DNA from 2 places in the Variovorax sp. FG153 genome. Region 1 is predicted to be linked to the other one. Evidence: riboswitches for the same ligand, from Rfam matches in the RefSeq annotation. Region 1 holds a riboswitch; the other holds the start of a gene.
What was found. A riboswitch is a leader RNA that binds a small molecule or an ion and turns the genes downstream of it on or off. The one in region 1 is predicted to bind glycine.

Region 1 (9,337 bases):
CAGGGTCCAGCCCACGGGCACCGCGACCACGAAGCGCATCGCGCGCGGCAGGCCGCCGTTGGCCGCGAGGGTGGTCGACAGCGTGGTGTTGGGGCCGGGCGAGAAGCTCATCGCCGTGGCCAGCACCAGCAGGGCGGTGAATTCTTGCCAGTTCATGACACACACTCTAAACTTTGGACCATTACAGTTCCAGTACAGATGGTCGTACACACTGCCAATCTGTATCGGGCTTGCGTACAACACAGATCGAACGCCGATGCTGACACGAACCTCGTCCCAGTCGCTGACCGCCCAGCTGGCCGATCGCCTGGCCGAACGCATCCGCAACCGGCTGCTGTTGCCGGGCGCGCGCCTGCCCTCGGTGCGCGAGTGCGCGCGCCAGCAGGGCGTGAGCCCCTACACCGTGGTGGCCGCCTACGACCAGCTCTTGGCGCTCGGGCTGGTGGAGGCGCGGCGCCAGCGCGGCTTCTTCGTGCGCGATTCGGGCCGCGATCCCGGCCGCGACCCGGCCCAGCCGCCCGGCGACCCGCTGCAGGTCAGCGCGCTGTCGATGGTCACGCAGATGATGGCCTCGCGCACGCCGGCCGACGCCAGCTCGCTGATCCGCAGCATGTTCCACCGCCCGAGCGACAAGCCGCAGCCCGGCATGGGCGTGTTCCCGCCCGACTGGCTCGATTCCTCGTTCATGCCGACGGCGGTGCGGCGCATGACCAGCACCGCGATGCTGCAGGAGCTGTCGCTGCAGTACGGCGAGCCCGCGGGCGACGCGGCGCTGCGACGCAGCCTGTCGCAGAAGCTGGTGGGCATCAACGTGCCGGCCGCGCCCGACCAGATCGTGACCACCATCGGCGCCACCCATGCGCTGGACATCGTGAGCCGCACCATGCTGCGCGCCGGCGATCCGGTGATGGTCGAGGAGCCCGGCTGGGCGCTCGAGTTCGCGCGCCTCGAGGCGCTGGGCATGCGCATCCTGCCGGTGCCGCGCCGCGCCGACGGGCCCGACCTCGACGTGATGGCGCAGTACTGCGCGCTGCACAGCCCGAAGCTGTTCGTCAGCGTGAGCGTGCTGCACAACCCGACCGGCTACAGCCTGTCGCCCAACAGCGCGCACCGCGTGCTGAAGCTGGCCAACGAGCACGACTTCCACATCGTCGAGGACGACACCTACAGCCACCTCGCGCCCGAGCACGCGACCCGGCTCAGCGCGCTCGACGGGCTGCAGCGCACCATCTACGTCAGCGGCTTCGCGAAGATCCTCGCGCCCAACTGGCGCATCGGCTTCCTGGCCGCCTCGCCCGCGCTCAAGGAGCGGCTGCTCGAGACCAAGCTGCTGGCCACCCTGACCTCGCCCGCGCTGTTCGAGCGGGCGCTCTCGTGGTGCATCGACCAGGGCCAGCTGCGGCGCCATTCGGAGCGCGTGCGCATCCGGCTGGAGGGCGCGCGCGCGCGCGCCGCCAAGCTGGTGCTGGCGCACGGCTGCACCTTCGCGTCCGAGCCCGCGGGGCTGTTCGGCTGGGTCGACACCGGCGTCGACACCGACGTGCTGACCCAGCGCATGCTCGACCAGGGCTACCTGTTGGCGCCGGGCTCGCTGTTCCATGCGCGCCGGCCGCCCACCACGCTGATGCGCATCAACTTCGCCAGCTCGCAGGACGCGAGCTTCTGGAAGGTCTTCGCCAGGACGCGCGACGAGCTTTGAGCCGGGCGGGGCGGGCCCTGCCTTGGAGTAAGCTGGCAGCACAACACCCGCCAGACCGGAGACCTGCCGCATGAACAAAGCCAGCCAACCCTTCGATTTCAGCCAGTTCGTACCCGGCTTCGACTTCCTCAAGAACCTCGCGGCCGGCGCGAGCGGCGCCGGTTCCGTGCCCGGCATCCCGAGCATGGCGAGCTGGGTGGCGCCCACCATGAGCGTCGAGGAGGTCGACAAGCGCATCCAGGAACTCAAGACGGTGCAGTACTGGCTCGAGCAGAACGGCCATGCGCTCAAGGCCACGATTCAGGCGCTGGAGGTGCAGAAGATGACGCTGTCCACCCTGCGCGGCATGAACGTGCGCATGGAGGACCTCGCGGGCGCGTTCACGCGGCAGGCGAATGCGGCGGCCGCGGCGGTCAGCCCGGCGCCGGCAGCCGCGGCGCCCGAACCCGAGGTCGAGCTCGAGGACGAAGAGGAACTCGACGCGGAGGAAGAGGAAGAGGAGGAAGAGGCACCGCCGTCGCGCCGCAAGGCCAGGCCGGCCGCCAAGGCCTCGGCCAAGTCCGCCGCGGGCGATGCCGCCGGCGGCGCGGTCGACCCGCTCAAGTGGTGGGGCTCGCTGACCGAACAGTTCCAGCAGATCGCGAGCACCGCGCTGCAGGACGCGGCCCAGCTCAAGATGCCGGCCGTGACCCAGCCGCTGGCCGACGCCGTCGGCAAGGCCATGGGAACCGCGAGCGCCTCGCGCAAGTCCACCCCCCGCAAGGCCTCGACGGCCGCCAAGCGACCGGCGGCGAAGAAGCCGGCCGCGGCGCCCGCGGCCCGCAAGCGAACGGGCGGCCGACGCTGAGCCGCCTTGTCCTGAACATCGAACGAAGCAGGTTGGCACGATGAAGTTGTTTCCCTCCGGTCACGCCACCCATCCGCAATGGCGCATGGCGGCCGGCCTCGTGCTGGCCCAGCTGCGTGCGCAGATGGCGCTGCCCGACTACGCCTCGGCACCCACCCTCGGGCTGCTCTACATCACCGACCACTATGCGGTCGACGCGCAGGAGATCCTCGACCACCTGAGCGCCGAGCTGCCCGAGGTGACCGACTGGGCCGGCACCGTTGGCGTCGGCGTGTCGGCCAACAATGCCGAGTACTTCGACGAACCCGGCCTGAGCCTGATGCTCTGCGCGCTGCCGAGCGACCAGTACCGCGTGTTCTCGGGCGTGGCGCCGCTCGCCAGCTCCGAGATGAGCGGTTTCGAGGCCCACACGGCGCTGGTGCATGCCGATCCCGCCACCCCCGACCTGACCGAGCTCATCGGCGAGATGGCCGGGCGCACCGACACCGGCTACCTGTTCGGCGGCCTTTCGTCGGGCCGCGGCGGCGCGTTGCAGTTCGCGGTCGGCGGCAACGGCAACATCCGCGGCCAGGGCGCGGCCGGCGGCGTGTTCTCGGGCGGCCTGTCGGGCGTGGTGTTCGGCGAGGGCGTGCGGCTGGTGTCGCGCGTCACGCAGGGCTGCCAGCCGCTGCGCTCGGGCAGCGCGCGCGAGCGCGAGATCACCGAGGCCGACGGCAACCTCGTGCTGCAGCTCGACGGCGAGCCCGCGCTCGACGTGCTGCTGGCCGACCTGCAGGTCTCGCTCGAGCGGCCGCAGGAGGCCATCGAGGCCGTGCGCGCCACCCTGGTGGGCCTGGTCGATGCTGGCAGCGATGGCATCCGCCGCACCGGCGACCTCGGCGCCGACGTGCTGGTGCGCCGCATCATCGGCCTCGACCCCACGCGCCGCGGCATCGCGATCGCCGACGTGGCCGAGGCCGGCATGCGCCTGAGCTTCTGCCGCCGCAACGCCCAGGCCGCGCGCGCCGACCTGATGCGCATCTGCGCCGAGATCCGCGAGGAGCTCGAGCCCGAGGAACAGACCCTGGCCACCGCGCGCGCCGTCGCCGCCGGCGAGGCCGAGGCGGCACCGCATCCCGCGCGGCGCATCGCCGGCGCCGTCTACGTGAGCTGCTCGGGCCGCGGCGGCCCGCACTTCGGCGCGCCCGGCGCCGAGCTGCAGATCGTGCGCCACGCGCTGGGCGACGTGCCGCTGGTCGGCTTCTTCGCCGCGGGCGAGATCGCGCGGCACCACGTGTATGGCTACACGGGGGTGCTGACTGTGTTCACGGCGGACTGAAGTCGGGATCGGACAGCCGAACGCGGAAGGAAGACCAAGGAGCGCAGAAGTCGCGAAAGAAGGCCATCAAGAAATTTCTTGGCGGTTGCTTTTGCGTCCTTCGCGAAACCTTCGCGTCCTCTGCGTCCGGCAACCCGCTTTCCGGGCCTCAGCCCAGCGCGGGCCGCGCCACGCCCGCCACGGGCCGGGGCAGTCCCGTGAACGCGAAATCCACCTCCGGCACCAGCCCGCTCACGATGCGCGCGATCGACTTGCCCGAGCCGCAGGCATGGGTCCAGCCGAGCGTGCCGTGGCCGGTGTTGAGGTAGAGGTTCGCGAGTTTCGTGCGGCCGATCAGCGGCACGTTGCTCGGCGTGGCCGGGCGCAGGCCGGTCCAGAACTGGGCTTGCGTGGTGTCGCCGGCGCCGGGGAAAAGTTGCTCGACGCGGCGCACGATGGCTTCGCAGCGCACGCGGTTGAGGTCGCGGTCGTAGCCGTTGAGCTCGGCCGTGCCGGCGATGCGCATGCGGTCGCCCGACTCCGAGGTGTAGCGCGAGAACACCAGCTTGTATTCGTCGTCGGTCAGCGAGACCTGGTAGGCCTTGCTCGCGTCCTTGACCGGCAGCGTGACCGAATAGCCCTTGGCCGGATAGATCGGCAGCCGGATGCCCAGCGGTGCCGCCAGCAGCGGGCTCAGCGATCCCATTGCCATCACGAAGGCATCGCCGCGGATGCGCTGGAAGCGGCCCTCGGCGTCGGTGGCCTCGACGTGGTCGATGGCGCCGCCCACCTCGCGCAGCGCGGTGATGGTGTGGCTCATCAGGAACTTCACGCCGGCCTCGGCCGCGCGCTTCGCGAGTTCGCGCGCGAAGCGGTTGGCGTCGCCCGATTCGTCCTCGGCCGTGTAGGTGGCACCGGCCAGCCGGGGCCGGATATGGGCCAGCGCGGGCTCGAGCTTCACGGCCTCGTCGGCCGAGATCACCTGGCGCTCGCAGCCCAGCGCGCGCATCTGCTCGGCGGGCGCGAGGGCGCCGTCGAACTCCTTTTGCGTCGTGTAGAAGTGCAGGATGCCCTGCGTGCGCTCGTCGTAGCGGATGCCGGTGTCGCGGCGCAGCTGCTGCAGCGTGTCGCGGCTGTAGGTGCCCAGGCGCACGATCTGCTCGATGTTGTGGCGCGTGCGCGCGGGCGTGCACTCGCGCAGGAACTGCAGGCCCCAGAGCCACTGGCGCATGTCGGCGCGGATGCGGAACAGCAGCGGGGCGTCTTCCTTGCCCAGCCACTGCAGCACCTTGAGCGGCGCGCTGGGATTGGCCCAGGGCTCGGCATGGCTCACCGAGATCTGGCCGCCGTTGGCGAAGCTGGTCTCGGCGGCCGGCGTGGCCTGCCGGTCGATCACGGTCACGTCGTGGCCGAGTTGCTGGAGGTAGTAGGCCGAGGTCACGCCGAGCAGGCCGGCGCCCAATACGATCACGCGCATTTCAAGTACCTTTCGAGGTCGAAGCGCTTGAACGGCTTGAAGGTCGTGCTACTGAATAGATAGCGCGCAACCGGACGGCCGTCCAATTGCCGCTCCCCCTGTCCTCGGTACCTGAGAGTTTCATCCGCTGCACCTTGCAGCGGACTTGCTCCTTCGGCGCAGCACGGCCGCGATGGGCGATGTGCTGGCTCTCCAGACGGCGTTTCAGTGGTTGCAGTACAGGTCCCGCGCGAAGCGTGGAGCCGACCTGAGCGTTTATGGGAGTTTGCGCCTTCGGTGGGGCTGCCTGCGCGATGCATGCGGCCCGCTCTCCTGCAATGGGTGGCGATTGTAGGCGGGCCCTGCGCACCGGCCAACCCCGGGATTCGGCCTTGCGCACGGGTGGGATAATCCATGCCCGGCCGCGCCCGCGCGGCTGCAGGCTTCGACCACGCGACTCAGCAATCACACAGCACAGGGGACTCCATGATCCTGGTTACCGGCGGCGCCGGCTTCATCGGCGCCAATTTCGTCCTCGACTGGATCGCGCAAGGCGACGAACCGGTCGTGAACCTCGACAAGCTCACCTACGCCGGCAATCTCGAGACCCTGGCCTCGCTCAAGGACGATCCGCGCCATGTCTTCGTGCAGGGCGACATCGGCGACAGCGCGCTGCTCGACCGCCTGCTGGCCGAGCACAAGCCGCGCGCGGTGGTCAATTTCGCGGCCGAGTCGCACGTGGACCGCTCGATTCACGGCCCCGAGGATTTCGTGCAGACCAACGTGCTCGGCACCTTCCGCCTGCTCGAGTCGGTGCGGGGTTACTGGAACGCGCTGCCGGCCGATCCGAAGGCGGCCTTCCGCTTCCTGCACGTGTCGACCGACGAGGTCTACGGCTCGCTCTCGAAGACCGACCCGGCCTTCACCGAGGAGAACAAGTACGAGCCCAACAGCCCCTACTCGGCCAGCAAGGCCGCGAGCGACCACCTCGTGCGCGCCTGGCACCACACCTACGGCCTGCCGGTGCTCACCACCAACTGCTCGAACAACTACGGCCCCTTCCATTTCCCCGAGAAGCTGATCCCGCTGATGATCGTCAACGCGCTGGCCGGCAAGCCGCTGCCCGTGTATGGCGACGGCATGCAGGTGCGCGACTGGCTCTACGTCAAGGACCACTGCAGCGCGATCCGCCGCGTGCTCGAGGCCGGCCGGCTCGGCGAGACCTACAACGTGGGCGGCTGGAACGAGAAGCCGAACATCGAGATCGTGAAGACCGTGTGCGCGCTGCTTGACGAACTGCGCCCGCGCGCCGACGGCAAGGGCTATGCCGAGCAGATCAGCTACGTCACCGACCGCCCCGGCCATGACCGCCGCTACGCCATCGACGCGCGCAAGCTCGAGCGCGAGCTCGGCTGGAAGCCGGCCGAGACCTTCGACACCGGCATCCGCAAGACGGTCGAGTGGTACCTCGCCAACGGCGACTGGGTGCGCAACGTGCAAAGCGGCGCTTACCGCGCCTGGGTCGAGAAGCAGTACGACGCGAAGGCCCCTGCATGAAGCTGCTGCTGCTGGGCAAGGGCGGACAGGTCGGCTGGGAACTGCAGCGCAGCCTCGCGCCGCTGGGCGAACTGGTCGCGCTAGATTTCGACAGCACCGACTTCCACGCCGACTTCAGCCGGCCCGAACAGCTGGCCGACACCGTGCGGCAGGTGCGCCCCGACGTGATCGTCAATGCCGCCGCCCACACCGCCGTCGACAAGGCCGAGAGCGAGCCGGAGTTCGCGCGCAAGCTCAACGCCACCTCGCCCGGCGTGGTGGCGCAGGCCGCGCAGGAGATCGGCGCGCTGATGGTCCACTACTCGACCGACTATGTCTTCGACGGCAGCGGCACCGCGCCCTGGAAGGAAACCGACGCGACCGGCCCGCTGAGCGTCTACGGCCGCACCAAGCTCGAGGGCGAGCAACTGGTGGCGCGGCACTGCGCGAAGCACCTGATCTTTCGCACCAGCTGGGTCTATGCGGCGCGCGGCGGCAACTTCGCCAAGACCATGCTGCGGCTGGCCAGGGAACGCGACAAGCTGACCGTCATCGACGACCAGTTCGGCGCCCCCACCGGTGCCGAGCTGCTGGCCGACATCACGGCCCATGCCATTCGCGCCACCTTGCAGGACCCGTCCAAGGCCGGGCTCTATCACGCGATCGCGGGCGGCGAGACCACCTGGTACGGTTACGCGCGCTACGTGCTCGAACTCGCACAGCAGGCCGGTGTCGAGCTCAAGGCCGGGCCGCAGCAGGTCGAGGCCGTGCCGACCAGCGCCTTTCCCACGCCGGCCACCCGGCCGCACAACTCGCGCCTCGACACCTCGAAGCTGCAGGCCGCCTTCGGGCTGGTGCTGCCGCCGTGGCAGAACGGCGTCGCGCGCATGCTGCGCGAGATCCTCTGAGCGCGCATCGCGCGCCGGACCCGAACCCCTGAAGAGAAGACACCAACGATGACCATCCAGACGACGCAGCGCAAGGGCATCATCCTGGCCGGCGGCTCGGGCACGCGGTTGCATCCGGCCACGCTCGCGATCAGCAAGCAGCTGCTGCCGGTGTACGACAAGCCCATGATCTATTACCCGCTGAGCACGCTGATGCTCGGCGGCATGCGCGACATCCTCGTCATCAGCACGCCGCAGGACACGCCGCGCTTCCAGCAACTGCTGGGCGACGGCAGCCAGTGGGGCCTGAACCTGCAGTATGCCGTGCAGCCCAGTCCCGACGGGCTCGCGCAGGCCTTCATCATCGGCGACAGGTTCGTCGGCAATTCGCCGAGCGCGCTGGTGCTCGGCGACAACATCTACTACGGCCACGACTTCGTGCACCTGCTGTCCGATGCCGATGCGCAGGCCAAGGGCGCGACCGTCTTCGCCTACCACGTGCACGACCCCGAGCGCTACGGCGTGGTGGCCTTCGATGCGCAGGGCAAGGCCAGCAGCATCGAGGAGAAGCCGCTCGAACCCAAGAGCAGCTACGCCGTGACGGGCCTCTACTTCTACGACAACCAGGTCGTCGACATCGCCAAGGCCGTCAAGCCCAGCGCGCGCGGCGAGCTCGAGATCACCGCGGTCAACCAGGCCTACCTCGACCTCGGCCAGCTCAACGTGCAGATCATGCAGCGCGGCTATGCGTGGCTCGACACCGGCACGCACGAGAGCCTGCTCGAGGCGGGCCAGTTCATCGCCACGCTCGAGCACCGTCAGGGCCTGAAGATCGCCTGCCCCGAGGAGATCGCCTGGCGCAACGGCTTCATCGATGCCGCGCAGCTCGAGAAGCTCGCCGCGCCGCTCGCCAAGAGCGGCTATGGCAAGTACCTGCAACGCCTGCTGAAGGACGAGGTGCGTTCGTGAAAGTCACCCCTACCGCGATTCCCGACGTTCTCGTCATCGAGCCGAAGGTGTTCGGCGACGCGCGCGGCTTCTTCTTCGAGAGCTTCAACGGCAAGGCCTTCGACGAGGCCGTGGGGCGCCATGTCGAGTTCGTGCAGGACAACCATTCGCGCTCGGCCAGGGGCGTGCTGCGCGGCCTGCACTACCAGATCCAGCAGCCGCAGGGCAAGCTGGTGCGCTGCGTGCGCGGCGCGGTGTTCGACGTGGCGGTGGACATCCGCCGCTCGTCGCCGACCTTCGGCCGGTGGGTGGGCGAGGAGCTCAGCGAGCACAACCACAAGCAGCTGTGGGTGCCCGCGGGGTTCGCGCACGGCTTCCTGGTGCTGACGGAGACGGCGGAGTTTCTCTACAAGACGACCGACTATTACGCGCCGGTGCATGAGCGGGCGATCCGCTGGGACGATCCGAGCCTGGCCATCGCCTGGCCCGAACTCGGCGCGGCCTTCACCTTGTCGGACAAGGACCGCGCGGCGTCGACCCTGGACGGCGCCGAACTGTTCGCCTGACGACTTCGCCCGCTGGACTCAGGCGCTGGCGCCCGGCGGCGCGTAGCCGTCGACGACTTCCATGATCTGGTCCGCGGTCACCTCCCACGAGGTGATCCGGT
Region 2 (9,337 bases), on a different contig from region 1:
CCGGATCGCCGCGGGCACGATGCCGTCGATGAGTTCGGCGCGCGTGGCCGACCCGATCACGGGCAGCATGCGCGCCTCGTCGTCGGCATCGATGCCGATGTGGCGGGCGATGAATTCCTCGGCGTTCTCGAGTTCTTGCAGGGTGGGCAGGGCGGCGGGGGTGGGCATGGCGGGCGGGGGAAGAAGAGGCAGGGGAGCGGACTTCCGGACGCAGAGGACGCGAAGGTTGCGCAAAGGGCGCGAAAGAACTCAGTGAAAAAAGGACCAGGCAGGGGGCGATGCCGAAGCCAGTTCTCTTTTTTGCGTTCTTCGCGAAACCTTCGCGTCCTCTGCGTCCGGCAATCCGATTTCAGGACTTAGGCTTCGTCGGCAAATTTGCCGTAGGCGGTCTCGTCCATCAGCGCGTCGAGCTGCGCCGGTTCGGACAGCTTGACCTTGAAGAACCAGCCTTCGGCCAGCGGTGCACTGTTGGCGAGCGAGGGATCGGCGCGCAGGGCCTCGTTGACTTCGGTGATCTCGCCCGAGACGGGCATGAACACGTCGGCCGCGGCCTTCACCGACTCGACGACGCCGGCGACATCGCCCTGGGCGAAGCTCTTGCCGACCTCGGGCAGGTCGACGAAGACCACGTCGCCCAGCGCGTCCTGCGCATGGACGGTGATGCCGACCGTGGCGTTGCCGCCCTCGGCCTGCACCCATTCATGGTCCTTGGTGTACTTGATGCTCATGTCGAAAAACTCCTCGTGGATAAAAAGTGGCCGATGCCGGGGCGTAGGTTAGCCGCGGTAGTAGCGGGTCGGCACGAAAGGCAGCGTCGAGACCTCCATCGGCACCGGCTTGCCGCGCACGATGGCCTGCACCCGGGTGCCGGGCTCGGCGAAGGCGGTGGCCACGTAGCCCATGGCGACCGGCCGGTCGGCCGTCGGACCCAGCAGGCCGCTGGTGACCTGGCCGATGTCCTGGCCCTCGAAGGACTGCAGCGGCGTGCCGTCGCGCACCGGGATGCGCTCGAGCGCGACCAGGCCGACGCGGCGGCGCTTGAGCGTGTCGTGGTCGAGATGGCCGGCCGCGCCGGTGGCGGCGGTGAGCTGGGCCAGGATCTTCTCGGCGCCGGGGAAGCCACCCGCGCGCGCGCCGCCCGTGCGGCGCACCTTCTGGATCGCCCAGTTGAGCGAGGCCTCGACCGGCGTGGTACTGGTGTCGATGTCGCTGCCGTAGAGGCACAGGCCGGCCTCGAGCCGCAGCGAGTTGCGCGCGCCCAGGCCGATGGGCTTGACCTCGGGCTGGGCCAGCAGCAGTCGCGCCAGCGCCTCGGCGTCCTTCGCGGCGACCGAGATCTCGAAGCCGTCCTCGCCGGTGTAGCCGCTGCGCGTGACGAAGGCGGCTATGCCGCCGATCTGCACCGCGCCGCCGGTCATGAACACGAAGCGCTCGATGCCGGGCGAGAGCCTTGCCAGCGTGGCCGCGGCCTGCGGTCCCTGCAGCGCGAGCAGCGCCTGCTCGGGCAGCGGCTGCACCTGGCAGCGCTGGCCGATCTTCTGCTGGATGTGGGCGATGTCGGCCACCTTGCCGGCGCCGTTGACGATCACGAACAGCGAGCCGTTGCCTTCGTTGAAGAACATCAGGTCGTCGAGGATGCCGCCCTGGTCGTCGAGCAGCAGGCCGTAGCGCTGCTTGCCCGCGGGCAGGTCGATCACGTCGACCGGCATCAGGGTCTCGAAGGCGGCCGCGGCATCGGGCCCGGACAGGCGCAGCTGGCCCATGTGGGAGATGTCGAACAGGCCCGCGGCTTCGCGCGTGTGCCTGTGCTCGGCCATCAGGCCGGCGGGGTACTGGACCGGCATCGAATAGCCGGCGAAGGGCACCATGCGGGCGCCGAGTTCCAGGTGCAGCGCGTGCAGCGGGGTCTTGAGCAGTTCGGATTCGGGGGCGGAAGCAGCCACGGGGCACTCCTGGGGGCAGCAATCGAATGCCATGGCTCGCGCCATGGGGCCACCCCTGCTGTCCGCTTTACCTGAGAGATTCGCCCCACGATCGGGGTTTGCTCCTTCGGTGGACCGGGCGCCTGCGGCACCGGCCTCTCTCCAGCAAGGAAACGCCGTCCCGCGAGGGCCGGCGCTGTGTCAGTCCTTTTGCCTGAGCGTTCGGGGGTTCCCTGCGCCTTCGGCGGCCCCGTGCGGGGCTCTCTCCTGACCCGGGCGAGTGTAGTGGATTGCGGCGCCGGTTCAGTGCATCACTTCGGCCGGCGGCAGCAGCCGCTCGATGCGCTCGCGCAATGACTCCGCGCGCTCGGCGCCGGCCGTCTTCTCGACCTCGGTCAGCATCAGCGCGGCGATGGTCAGCATGGCCTCGCGGTCGCGCGCCTCGCGCAGCGCGTCGCGCATCTGCAGCGCGAAGCGCGGATCGCGGCGCACGAACATGCGCTCGCAGATGTCGAACAGGAACATGCGCGTGGTGGCCAGCGAGCGCTTGCCGTCGAAGGCGTCGGCGGCGGTCGAGACGTGGATGGGTTCGGCGGCCGGCGCGGGCTGCGGTTCCGGCGCCGCGGCCTCCACCGTCTCCACCACCGCCACCGTGCGCGGGTCGTGCAGGTAGCCGCGCTCCACCAGCGTCATCAGGGCCTGCTCGGCATCGCCGCGGCTCGCGAACAGCGGGCTGAAGTCGGTCAGCGAGCGGCGGCCGTCGGCCATCAGCAGCAAGGCCCGTTCGCGCTGGCTCAGGGTGCGCTGTCCGCCCTGGAGTTCGTCGCGCGCCTTGTCGGTCTTGGTGGGAAACATGCGGTGCCGCCGGGTCCGGGATGGAGCCCGAGCATCGCGGATGCGCGTGACATCTTCATGAAGCGCGGAACACCAAAGGCTTAAGCGTCGCCCGTGCGTGCGCTGCGGGTTTCGCGCTTCCGTTCGGCAACCCGGCAAGCCCTCGCGACAAGACCGGAACGCGCTCCGGACGGCGCGGGCTGCACCGGATGTTGCCGACCCCGATGAGCACGAGCCCGACCTTTCGCGACCTGCCGATGCGCGCGCCGGCCATCGCGGCGAACACCGCCGCGCGGGCCGAAGCCTATCGCGCCGACATCGACGGCCTGCGCGCCGTCGCGGTGCTCGCGGTGGTGTTCTTCCACGCCTTTCCGCGCGCGGTGCCCGGCGGCTTCATCGGCGTCGATGTCTTCTTCGTGATTTCGGGCTTCCTGATCACCTCGATCCTGCTGCGCGCGCAGGCCGAGGGCCGCTTCAGTTATCGCGACTTCTATGCGCGGCGCGTGCGGCGCATCTTCCCGGCGCTGCTGCTGGTGCTTGCCGCGGTGCTGGCCTTCGGCTGGTGGGTGCTGCTCGACGACGAGTTCAGGGCGCTCGGGCGGCAGGCGGGCGGCGGCGCCTTCTTCGTGGCCAATCTGGTCTTCTGGCGCGAGGCCGGCTACTTCGACGCCGCGGCCGAGCTCAAGCCGCTGCTGCACCTGTGGTCGCTGGGCATCGAGGAGCAGTTCTACATCCTGTGGCCGGTGCTGATCGCGCTGAGCTGGCGCCGGCGCTGGCCGCTGCTGCGCGTGCTGTGGCTGGTGGCGATCGCCTCCTTCGCGATCAACGTGCTGGGCATCCATTCGCATCGCGGGGCCTCGTTCTATTCGCCGCTGTCGCGCGCCTGGGAACTCGCGGCCGGCGGCATCGTGGCCTGCCTGCAGCTGCGGCCGGGCCACGCGCCGCCCGCGGGCTGGCGTGCCCACCTGCTGTCGCTGGCGGGCGCGGCGCTGATCGCGCTCGGCCTGGCGACGGTGCGCGCCGACAAGGCCTTTCCGGGTGGGTGGGCGCTGCTGCCGGTGGCGGGCGCGGCCTGCTGCATCGCGGCCGGCGGCGGCGGCGTGCTGAACCGGCGCCTGCTGTCGAACCGCGTGCTGGTGTGGATCGGCCTGCTGAGCTATCCGCTGTACCTCTGGCACTGGCCGGTGCTGAGCTTCCTGCGCATCGTGCTGCCGCGCGAACCGCACGAGCTCACGGGGCTGGCCGCCTCGGTGCGCGTGGCGGCGCTGGCCGCGAGCCTGCTGCTGGCCGCCGCGACCCATGGCTGGCTCGAGCGCCGGCTGCGCGCTCGCGCGGGCGGCGCCACCGTGCGCTGGCTCGGCGCGGGCATGGTGCTGGTCGCGCTCGCGGGTTGCGCGGTGCAGGCCGGGCTGCCGGCGCGGCTGCACGGGCCGGCGCTGCAGCGCATGGCCGATGCGGCGGCCGACCGCGACTACCACGACGGACCGACCACCGGCGAACTCGGCCCCTTCGTCACCTACCGCATCGGCGAGGGCGCGCACAAGGTGCTGCTGATCGGCGACAGCCACGTGATGCAGTACGCGCCGCGCGCCGCGGCGCTGGCACAGCGCGCGCCCGGGCGCATGGCGAGCTCGTACTTCACGGTGTTCCTGGCCTGCCCGCCGATCCCCGGCGTGTTCGCGCGCCAGGGCATCGAGTGCGGCGCGCGGCGTGACGAAGGGCTGCGCATGGCGCTCGAGGGACCGTTCGAGACGGTGCTGGTCGGCGCCTGCTGGAACTGCTACTTCACCGAGACCCTGGGCCTGCCGATGGGCTTCGACCTGCGCGAGGGCGAGGCCGCCTATCCGATCGAGCGCAGGGAAGGGGAGGCGCGCGCGCTGGCCGCGCTCGAGGGCCTGCTGGCAGCGCTGGTGCAACGCGGCAAGAAGGTCTACCTGCTGCTCGACAACCCGGGCGGCAGCGGGTTCGACCCGGCGCGCATGCTCGAGGGCAGCCGGCTCGGTTCGTTGCGGGTGTCGCGCGAGGTCACGGCGCCGCAGCCGCTGTCGCAGGCCGCGCTCAACGACCAACTGCTGCGCATCGCGGCGGCCAGCGGCGCCGAGGCCATCGACGTCACGCGCCGGATGTGCCGCGGCGGCCGGTGCGATCGCACCCTGCCGGACGGCAGCCCGGCCTTCATCGACGAGCAGCACCTGCGGCCGGCCTTCACGCGCGCGCATGCGGACTGGCTCGACGAGGTGCTGCTGCGCGGCCCGCCGTCCTGAGTCATGCCGTCCTGAAGCACATTGTTGCAATCGGGCATTGCGGGTTTTGCGGCGCCGTTCGTCAAACGGGGGATGCGACAGACACCGATGCACCGTTCTCCACCCTCCGCCCCGGGCGCCGGACCGCGCCGCGGGCTCGCCGATAATCGGGCGCCCCGCGGCCGGCGGGGCGCCTTCTTCCCGTGCCAGCCATGACGGATCTCGTCTCCACCCCCAGCATCGAAACGCTCTACGGCGACCACCATGCGTGGCTGCAGGGCTGGCTGCGCCGCAAGCTCGGCAATGCCTGCGATGCGGCCGACCTGGCGCAGGACACCTTCATGCGCGTGCTCGGCCGGCCGCGCGAGCTCGCCGAGCTGCGCGAGCCGCGCGCCTGGCTCACGACCATCGCGCACGGCCTCGCGGTCGACCACGTGCGGCGCAAGACGCTCGAGCGCGCCTGCCTCGACGCCATCGCCCACCTGCCCGAGCCGCAGGCGCCGTCGCCCGAGGCGCAACTGATGCTGGTCGAGGCGCTGGTGCGCATCGACGCCATGCTCGACGGGCTCGCGCCCAAGGCCCGCAGCGCCTTCCTGCTGTCGCGGCTCGAGGGCCTGGGCTACAACGAGATCGCGCGGCAGCTCGGCGTGAGCCTGAGCTCGGTCGAGAAATACATGGCGACCGCGATCCGCCACTGCCTGTCGCTGCGATGAGCGGCCGCGCGGCGCCGGAGGGCGGCGCTCCACCCGAGGTGCTCGACGAGGCCATCGCCTGGGCGGTGCGCCTGGGCTCGGGCAGCGCCGGCGCCGAGGTCCAGGCCGCCTGCGAGGCCTGGCGCGCGGCCGATCCTCTGCACGAGCAGGCCTGGCGGCAGGTGCAGTCGGTCGAGGAGGCCTTCCGCCAGGTGCCGTCGGGCACGGCCTCGCTGGCCCATGGCGCGCTGCAGTCGGCCGCCGGCCTGCAGGCCCGCGGCCGGCGTCGCGCGATTCGGCTGCTGGGGCTGGTCGCGGCCGGCGGCGTGTTCGCCGCCTGGCTGTGGCGCGAGGCGCCCTGGCTGCAGCGCACCGAGTACCTCACGGCGATCGGCGAACGCCGCCGCGTCGTGCTGGCCGACGGTACCGAGCTGAGCCTCAACACCGGTTCCGAGGCCGAGGTGCTGTTCTCGCCGCTGCGCCGGCTGATCGTGCTGCGGCGCGGCGAGTTGTTCGTGCGCACCGGCGCCGACGCCGACTCGCTGGTCGGCCGCCGCAGCTTCTGGGTGCACGCGGCGCAGGCCCGCTTCGAGGCCATCGGCACGCGCTTCGGCGTGCGCCAGGCCGGGAGCGAGACACGGCTGTCGATGAGCGAGGGCCAGGTCGCGATCCACGCGGGCGACGCGCCACCCGTGTTCGCGCAGGCCGGCGACCGCTTCGTGGTGCGCGCGAACGGCGCGGCGCCCGAGCGCGCCGCCGAGGCCGGCTTCGAGGCCGATGCCTGGACCGATGGCGCGCTGGTCGCGCGGCAGATGCGGCTCGATGCCTTCGTGGCCGAGCTCGCGCGCTACCGCCAGGCGCCGCTGGCCTGCGATGCCGAAGCCGCGTCGCTGCGCGTGTCGGGCGTGTTCCAGCTCGGCGGCGCCGATCCGGTGGGCCGCGCGCTCGACGCGCTGGTGCGCACCCTGCCCGTGAAGGTGGTGCGGGGCGCCGGCGATGCATTGACCGTGGTACGGCGCTGAGCATGCGCGTGCCGATCCGTTCGCGGCGGCTGCCGGCCCGCCAGGGCGTGCTGGCGCTCTGCCTCGGGCTCGCGCTGTGCGGCCAGGCCGCCGCGCAGCCGGCCGACGGCATGGCGCGGGAACGCATCGAGCTGCCGGCCGGCACGCTCGAGGACGCGCTCAATGCCTTCGCGCGCCGCGCGGGCATCACGCTGTCCTTCGATCCCGCGCTGGTGCGCGGCCGCGCGAGCGCCCCGCGCTCGGTGGCGAGCGCGCCCGCCGAGGGGCTGGCCGCGCTGCTCGCGCCGCATGGCCTGCAGGCGCAGCGCAGCGAGGCCGGCGGCTACCTGGTGCGGCCCGGCACGCCGCAGCCGGCGCAGCAGGCGCAGGAAGGGCAACTCGCCCCCGTGATGGTCGAGGCCGAAGCGGAGCGCGCGGAGGGCCCGGTGAACGGCTACGCGGCCCGGCGCAGCGCCACCGCGAACCGCATCGACACCGCGCTGGCCGAGACGCCGCGCGCGGTCAGCGTGGTGTCGCGCGCGCAGATCGAGGACCAGGGCGCGCAGACCGTGGGCCAGTCGCTGCGCTACACGGCGGGCGTGCTGACCGAGGTCGCGGGCTACGACCCGAGCACCTCGGCGATCACGGTGCGCGGCTTCTCGCCGGCCGAGCTCCTCGATGGCTTCCGGCTCTTCGCCTCGGGCGACTACGCGGGCTGGCAGGTCGAGCCGCAGGGGCTGGAGCGCGTCGAGCTGCTCAAGGGGCCGGGCTCCGCGCTCTACGGTCAGGGCGCGCCCGGCGGCGTGCTCAACCTGGTGTCGAAGCGGCCCACGGCCGACGCGGTGCGCGAGGTGGGCCTGACGCTGGGCAGCCATGCGCGCAGGCAGGGCAGCGTCGACCTCGGCGGCGCGATCGACGAGGACGGGCGCTGGACCTACCGGCTCAACGGCCTGCTGCGCGACAGCGGCGGCCAGACCGACTTCTCGCGCGACGACCGCCAGTTTCTCGCGCCCGCGCTGCGCTGGAGGCCCTCGGCCGACACCAGCCTCACGCTGCTGGCCGACATCACGCGCGACCGCGTCACGCCCAAGAGCTGGTGGCCCGACTACGCGCTCGTCGTGCCCAATCCCCACGGCCGCATCCCGCCGAGCCGCTCGATCGGCGAGCCGGCCATCGACCGCTACGACCGCGACACGGCCTCGCTGGCCTACCTGCTCGAGCACCGCATCGACGCGCGCTGGAGCTTCCACCAGAAGGCCCGCTTGTCGCACTCCGCGCTCGACTATGCGCAGGTGCGCGGCACCGGCTTCGCGGCCGACAGGCGCACGGTGGAGCGCAGCACGCTGCTGTCGCGCTCGCGCGGCCGCGCCATCGCCTTCGACAACAGCATCGAGGGGCGCCTGCGGCACGGCGACTGGTCGCATGTGCTGCAGTTCGGCGCCGACCAGCAGTACTTCCGCGGCAGCGACGAGTTCGGCGCGGTCGCGGCGCCGTCCATCGATGCCTTCTCGCCGGTGTACGGCGCGCCCGTGGACCTGCCGCGCACCAGCGCGAAGACCCGGCGCCTGCGCATCAACGGCTTCTACGTGCAGGACCAGATGCGCTCCGAGCGCTGGACGCTCGACCTCGCGCTGCGCCACGACCGCGGCAGCAGCCGCTACGACGACTACAACACCACGCAACTGAGTACCCGCAGCCACACCAGCTACAACCTCGGCGTGCTGTACCGCGGTGCCGGCGGCTGGTCGCCCTATCTCAACCAGTCGAGCTCGTTCATGCCGGTACTGGGCGCGGACTTCAACGCGGCGCCGCTGCGCATCGACACGGGCCGGCAGTTCGAGCTCGGCCTCAAGTACCAGCCGCCGGGTACGCGCTCGCTCTACACGGTCTCGGCCTTCGAGCTCACGCGGCGCAGCAGCTTCACCGGCGACCAGCGCAACTACCTCGGCCTCGAGATCGTGCCGGCGGTGGTGCGCGCGCGCGGCCTCGAGTTCGAGGCGCGCCTGGCGCTCGGCGCGCGGCTGCGCGCGCTCGCGAGCTACACCTGGCTGGATGCGCGCGTGCTCGAGAGCATCGACACCGCGCAGGTCGGCAAGCGGCCGCGCCAGTCGGCGCGCCACAGCGCCTCGCTGTGGCTGGACTACCGTTTCGCGGGGGAGGCGCTCGCGGGCTGGAGCCTGGGTGCAGGCGTGCGCTACGTGGGACGCGTGCCCGCGCGCGCGGACAACGCCTTCCACAACCCGGCCTACACGCTGGTCGACGTGGCGCTGCGCCACGACCGCGGACCCTGGAGCTATTCGCTCAATGCCACCAACCTGTTCGACCGTACGTACGTGTCGAACCTCGGCCAGGCCTTCGGGCAGCGGCGCACGCTGCAGGCGCGCGCCGTCTACCGCTGGTGATGCACGGCGGCGGCGTTCAGCCGCCCGCGCTTTCCTTGCGGATCAGCCAGCGGCCGTCGACACGCTGCAGCTCGAGCGTCTTGCGGCCGCTCTCCTTGATCTTGTCGGCGGCGTAGCTCTGCTTGAACTTCGCGGTCGCCGTGTTGCCGTTGACGCTGACCACCAGGTTGTCGACCTTCACGCTGATGCTCGACTTGTTGCCGATGCGCTTGCGGCGTTGCTCTTCCCAGGCCTTGTGGCTGG

Region 2: linked by a shared signal. The riboswitch ahead of gcvT (glycine cleavage system aminomethyltransferase GcvT) and the one ahead of ACODT0_RS05320 (D-amino acid dehydrogenase) in region 1 are both predicted to bind glycine.

Annotation. Positions count from the first base shown of each region.
Region 1 is NZ_JBMDKG010000003.1:9,937-19,273, forward strand. It holds gene ACODT0_RS05300 (LysE family translocator) at 1-156, opposite strand, end outside; gene ACODT0_RS05305 (aminotransferase-like domain-containing protein) at 257-1,699, shown strand; gene ACODT0_RS05310 (PhaM family polyhydroxyalkanoate granule multifunctional regulatory protein) at 1,770-2,546, shown strand; gene ACODT0_RS05315 (FIST signal transduction protein) at 2,587-3,864, shown strand; gene ACODT0_RS05320 (D-amino acid dehydrogenase) at 4,013-5,320, opposite strand; glycine riboswitch at 5,409-5,526, opposite strand; gene rfbB (dTDP-glucose 4,6-dehydratase) at 5,786-6,856, shown strand; gene rfbD (dTDP-4-dehydrorhamnose reductase) at 6,853-7,743, shown strand; gene rfbA (glucose-1-phosphate thymidylyltransferase RfbA) at 7,792-8,691, shown strand; gene rfbC (dTDP-4-dehydrorhamnose 3,5-epimerase) at 8,688-9,236, shown strand; gene ACODT0_RS05345 (glycosyltransferase family 4 protein) at 9,255-9,337, opposite strand, start outside.
Region 2 is NZ_JBMDKG010000052.1:49,494-58,830, forward strand. It holds gene gcvP (aminomethyl-transferring glycine dehydrogenase) at 1-168, opposite strand, end outside; gene gcvH (glycine cleavage system protein GcvH) at 357-728, opposite strand; gene gcvT (glycine cleavage system aminomethyltransferase GcvT) at 777-1,976, opposite strand; glycine riboswitch at 1,992-2,098, opposite strand; glycine riboswitch at 2,119-2,202, opposite strand; gene ACODT0_RS35470 (hypothetical protein) at 2,226-2,777, opposite strand; gene ACODT0_RS35475 (acyltransferase family protein) at 2,981-5,020, shown strand; gene ACODT0_RS35480 (sigma-70 family RNA polymerase sigma factor) at 5,212-5,712, shown strand; gene ACODT0_RS35485 (DUF4880 domain-containing protein) at 5,709-6,713, shown strand; gene ACODT0_RS35490 (TonB-dependent siderophore receptor) at 6,722-9,094, shown strand; partial or broken gene ACODT0_RS35495 (YybH family protein) at 9,111-9,337, opposite strand, start outside.